Linked DNA regions of Flocculibacter collagenilyticus. The protein of the gene in region 2 interacts with the protein of the main gene of each other region in a pairwise test. Links are inferred from orthologs where the notes say so. Each region holds a gene or a part of one and is shown on either strand. Other genes may lie near its edges.

Region 1 (2,768 bases), 1.7 Mb from region 2 along the record:
TGCTCATGTATCAGTATCAGGCCTTGTATAAGGTTCTACCTTAAATATTACCTAATTATTCAACGGTAAGATACGCAAAGAACGCATCAAACTTAAAGTATGTTTATATCTTTTTGAATAAAATAGAGCCGTTAGTTCCACCAAAACCAAATGAATTACATAGTGCATACTCTAATTTAGCATCACGCGCTTCATGCGGGACATAGTCTAAATCACAGCCTTCATCTGGGTTATCTAAATTAATCGTTGGTGTAATAACGGAGTGGTTTAACATTAACGTAGTAAATATAGACTCCACAGCACCTGCAGCACCTAATAGATGTCCTGTCATGGATTTCGATGAACTCACAGCTAACGCCTTAGCATGATCGCCAAACACTCGCTTTACAGCTGCAGTTTCAGCTAAATCACCAGCCATAGTTGAAGTGCCATGTGCGTTGATATAGCCAACTTTATCCTTGGCAACGTTCGCATCTTTAATGGCATTCTCCATCGCAGTTGCGGCTCCTTCACCATCAGCAGGAGGCGACGTCATATGAAAAGCATCACCGCTCATCCCAAAGCCTGCTAATTCGGCGTATATTTTTGCTCCGCGAGCTTTGGCGTGTTCATATTCTTCTAGCACCATAACGCCTGCACCATCACCTAAAACAAATCCATCTCTGTCTTTATCCCAAGGACGGCTAGCCGATTGTGGATCATCATTACGTGTTGATAGCGCACGTGCAGCAGAAAACCCGCCCATACCCAAACAAGTAGACGCCTTTTCTGCTCCTCCTGCCACCATCGCATCGGCATCACCATACGCAATCATTCTTGCTGCATGTCCGATATTATGAACACCCGAAGTGCACGCAGTTACGATTGAGATATTAGGGCCTTTCAAGCCGAACATAATAGAAAGATGACCCGCTATCATGTTAATGATGGTAGATGGAACAAAAAAAGGAGATAACTTACGAGGTGAGCTTGATAATAATTTAGCGTGGTTTTCTTCAATTAATCCTAAGCCACCAATGCCTGAACCTATTGCAGCGCCAATTCTAGGTGCATTTGCTTCAGTAATTTCTAGGCCAGAGTCTTTGATTGCTTGAACACCAGCAGCTACTCCATATTGGATAAACAAATCCATTTTCTTTGCATCTTTTTTTGCCATGTACTCTTCGACATTAAAGTCTTTTACTTGGCCTGCAAATTTTGTGTTGTATTCAGATACATCAAAGTGCGTAATATCAGTGATCCCACTTTCACCTTTTACTAAGGCGTTCCAGGTAGCATCTACAGAATTACCCAAAGGGGTTAAAAGGCCCATTCCCGTTACAACAACTCGGCGTTTAGTCACATCTTCCTCCAAATATGGGGTAACTAAAAAATAAAGAGGAAAAAGAAAGGCAGCCTAGGCTGCCTGTCTTACAAAATTCTTGAAATAGAATTACTCAGCGTGAGCTTTGATATAATCTACAGCAGATTGAACAGTAGTGATTTTCTCTGCTTCTTCATCAGGGATCTCAGTATCAAACTCTTCTTCTAGAGCCATTACTAATTCAACTGTATCTAAAGAGTCTGCACCTAAATCATCAACAAATGAAGCTTCTGACTTTACTTCTTCTTCTTTTACGCCAAGTTGTTCAATAATGATTTTTGATACACGTTCTTCGATATTGCTCATTTTTTTTTCCTTTTTCTCTACGCAATCGCGCACTTTTATGAATTTTGCGGGTAGTGTATTCTTTCAAATTTGAGGTTTCAAGTTTAGGCGCATGAATTTGCTAGTGGTCAAACCTGATAACTCTCCTGATCAATACACTTCGCTGTTATTTATGAACTAGTTTTAACTTATTTGCAACTTTAACTGCAAATTAAACCATATACATGCCGCCATTCACGTGAATAGTTTCACCTGTAATGTATGCAGCTTCGTCAGACGCTAGAAACGCTACCGTAGACGCAATTTCTTCTGGTTGTCCTAACCTGTTAGCAGGCACTTGCGAGAATATCGCTTCGCGTTGCTCGTCGTTTAACTCTTTTGTCATATCAGTATCGATAAATCCCGGTGCTATTACATTCACAGTAATACCACGAGAAGCAACTTCACGACCTAGTGACTTTGAAAAGCCAATCACACCCGCTTTTGCAGCTGCGTAATTAGCCTGCCCTGCATTCCCCATTGTTGCGACAACCGAACCAATATTAATAATTCGCCCGTTGCGCTTCTTCATCATACCACGAAGAACAGCTTTACTTAGCTTAAACACCGATGACAAGTTAGTATCTAAAATATCAGACCACTCTTCATCTTTCATACGCATCATTAAATTGTCGCGAGTGATCCCAGCATTGTTTACCAAGATATCTATTTGCCCATGATGCTCTTTTATCGCTTCAAATAATGCTGCAATAGAAGCATCTTGAGTAACATTTAGCACATAACCTTTCCCATTATCTGCCAAATAATCACTGATTGCTGCCGCGCCATTTTCTGATGTTGCGGTACCAATTACAGTGGCACCTAAGCTGACTAACTTTTCAGCTACTGCTTTGCCAATACCACGGCTAGCTCCTGTTACTAGTGCAACTTTACCTTCCAAACTCATAAAGCTCATTATAATTATTCTCCAATTAACGCATTGATGGATGCGATATCATTGACAGCTTTAGCTGAAATCGATCGATCGATTCGCTTAGTAAGCCCTGTTAATACTTTTCCAGGGCCAAATTCATATAGTTCAGTAACGCCATTATTCGCCATAAATTGCACTACTTCAGTC
Region 2 (2,840 bases):
CTAAGGTTTATTCAACCAAAGCAGAGTAGGTAATTTAGCGTATTAGGCTGGCGTAATTGCAAGTGTCCATATCGATACGGTTTTTACGCCTGCTTGATGCAACACTCGGGTGATTTGCTGTGCGGTAGCCCCTGTTGTGATTACATCATCAATCACCGCAACATGCTGGTAATTTGCGTTGGCGCATTTCGGGGTAAATTTAAATGTATTTATGTCCTTTTTAAGGCGGGCGATACGTGTTTTACCTGCTTGTGCTAAGCGCAAACGTGTTCGCTTTAGGCTAGTGACATCCTGCGTTATTGTTAATGAAGCACTTAGTTGTTCACTAATCAGCTGCGCTTGATTAAATCCTCGCCAGAGGTATTTGATAGGGTGTAGTGGTACAGGAATTAATACATCTGGTTTTAAGTGGGGCTGTTGCTGTAACTCAAGCTGGATCTTTTCTTTCAATAAAGTGGTCAGTAACGTGCCACTAGCGTAATGGTTTTGATATTTAAATTGAGATATCAGTTGATTAAAAGGCCATTTATATTCCGCAAGCGCAAGCTGATGTTGCCAATTTGGGCGATTCAAACCTGCTCTTATATCGTAGTAATTTAATAAGCAGCCTGTGCGTTCATGGTAGCTGGGTAAGTCTTTATAACAACATTGGCAAAGCCCTTTTACATGGCTCCATTCATCCAATGGCATTTGACACACAAAGCATCGGCTTGAAAATGATGTGCTTAAAGTTTGTTGTGCTTTTTTATAGAGCGTGTTGCTGAGTGCGCTTTTAATATCACTAAACATTGCAATTCCTTTTGCGAAACGTATGATCACGGCTTCAATTAATACCTGTGGTTAACACTGTTAGTGCGATTAGTGCAATTAGTGCAAACCGATGTCTGTTCTTATTTGAGTAAGCGTGAGTGTAATGGTTATATCGCAATATCAGCAACAAAGTAAAGCAAAGCCTACACTAGCCTTGATTCATGGCTGGGGAGTAAACCATAAAGTGTTTAGCTCGATTGAACCTGAGCTGGCTGAAAAATTCGACTTACTTTTAATTGATTTACCCGGCTTCGGCAATCAGGTTCAGCAATCAATAGCAGAGTATGATTTAGAGTCACTAGCTAACGTAGTTGCAGAACAAGTACCAGATAATGCCATTGTTTGTGGGTGGTCTTTGGGTGGTTTGGTTGCACTGAAAATGGCAATCTTAGCGCCAAAGCGATATAAGGCCATAGGCTTGATTGCAAGCTCTCCACGCTTTGTTGAAACAGATAATTGGCGAGGTATCAAGCCCTCGGTACTTACCCAGTTTGCTGCCGAATTAGCTAAAAATATTGAACAAACGATAGCTCGATTTTTAGCCATTCAAGCAATGGGGGCTGAAAATGCCCGTAGTGACATTAAACAGTTAAAAGCACAGCTATCAACTATGCCTGCGCCGTCTTCACAGGCGTTATATGCAGGCTTGGATATTTTACAAGATACAGATTTAAGAGATCAGCTAAAGTCTATTGAAATCCCGATAAAAGGGATTTTTGGCAAATTAGACAGTTTGGTGCCGTATGCAAGTGTGCAGGCATTAGCTGGGCAATCGTGCTTTTCACACTTAGCCATTATTGAAAAAGCCTCACATGCCCCGTTTGTTTCTCATAAAGAAGCGTTTTTATCGCACTTTTTTGATATGTTTGAAAATTAATAATTATTTCAATTAAGTAGCTTGGTTTTGGTTACGAAATCAAGCAGAGCGCGTGCTTTATTTGAGGCTAACGCTATTACAAATACGCTAAAAGCTTTATTTTTACTTCTGAATGGTTAATAATTATACAGTGCTATTGTAACTTTCGGGAGGTAGCCATGACAGATAACTTTGCCAGTATAAACTCAGCATTCAATTCAGGAGTGCAAGGTTTCTCACGCGCCTCTGATGGGCTTAAAGATGTAGCTTTAAATATTAATCGACGAGCTGCACAAGAGCGTGAGATCCAAAACCTACAAGATACATCAGTTGGAAATGCACGTGATCAACAAGCGCTTGAGGTTGCAGACGATGCTGTTAACCAACCGACCACACCAACGGCGCCAGATTTTACAGATTCATTAGTGCAATTGCGGGTTGAGCAACGAAATGCAGAAGTGAATGCAAAAACCATTGAAACCGCAGATGATGTACTGGGTACTATCATTGATGTAAGAGTATAGAGTGTTAATTCTATGAATATTGCGACGCCATATCCAACTCATATACCAATGAGTAACGCTAATCCCGCAACAGAGGCTGCGAAGCGGGATAGCGATGCGCGTCAGCTTATTGTTAAAACAGAAGAGATGGCGGCAGGTAACGCTGAAAAGGGCGTGGGTGCAGAGTCTGACCGTGCCAAATCTCAATCTGCCTTAGTCCAATCTCCAGTTTATGAATTTCCAAGTAATGACAAGTCTGATAAAGATGAAATTCATGAGCGAGAAAAAAATCCAGATCAAGATTCTTCTCAGCAAGAGCCTTCCCAAGACTCTTCTCAAAATGACGCGTCAGGTTCAGATTCTTCCCAATCAGGTGACACGTCAGGTGATACGTCAGGTGAAAATCAAGATGCAAATGGCAGTACCGAAGACGCTCAATCAGACGCTGAAAGGCGCGAGCAAGAGCTTGAGTTAAAGCAAGTTCAAGAACTTAAGCAACGAGATGCGGAAGTGAAAGCTCATGAGCAGGCGCATGCCGCTATTGGCGGTAGTTATGCAGGCGCGCCTTCCTATGAATATGAGACTGGTCCTGATGGTGCAAAATATGCGGTGAGTGGAGAAGTATCGATTGATACGGCACCTGTACCTGATGATGCGAGAGCAACCATAGA

What was found.
Region 1: the proteins of bioH (region 2) and acpP interact in binary tests that used the Escherichia coli proteins (3 or more experiments, as listed by UniProt). The link is inferred for Flocculibacter collagenilyticus from one-to-one orthologs.

Annotation. Positions count from the first base shown.
Region 1 is NZ_CP059888.1:2,218,559-2,221,326, forward strand. The notes cover bases 52-2,768. They hold acpP (acyl carrier protein), read right to left. Parts: upstream 1,670-2,768; coding sequence 1,433-1,669; downstream 52-1,432. Other genes in these bases: fabF (beta-ketoacyl-ACP synthase II), read right to left, coding at 104-1,342; fabG (3-oxoacyl-ACP reductase FabG), read right to left, coding at 1,860-2,594; fabD (ACP S-malonyltransferase), read right to left, coding at 2,609-2,768. UniProt on the Escherichia coli protein: Carrier of the growing fatty acid chain in fatty acid biosynthesis.
Region 2 is NZ_CP059888.1:489,872-492,711, forward strand. Bases 12-2,800 are described here. They hold bioH (pimeloyl-ACP methyl ester esterase BioH), read left to right. Parts: upstream 12-913; coding sequence 914-1,687; downstream 1,688-2,800. Other genes in these bases: HUU81_RS02190 (M14 family zinc carboxypeptidase), read left to right, coding at 12-29; HUU81_RS02195 (ComF family protein), read right to left, coding at 43-789; HUU81_RS02205 (hypothetical protein), read left to right, coding at 1,846-2,190; HUU81_RS02210 (putative metalloprotease CJM1_0395 family protein), read left to right, coding at 2,203-2,800. In the rest of the region: more of HUU81_RS02190, read left to right, coding at 1-11; more of HUU81_RS02210, read left to right, coding at 2,801-2,840. UniProt on the Escherichia coli protein: The physiological role of BioH is to remove the methyl group introduced by BioC when the pimeloyl moiety is complete. It allows to synthesize pimeloyl-ACP via the fatty acid synthetic pathway through the hydrolysis of the ester bonds of pimeloyl-ACP esters.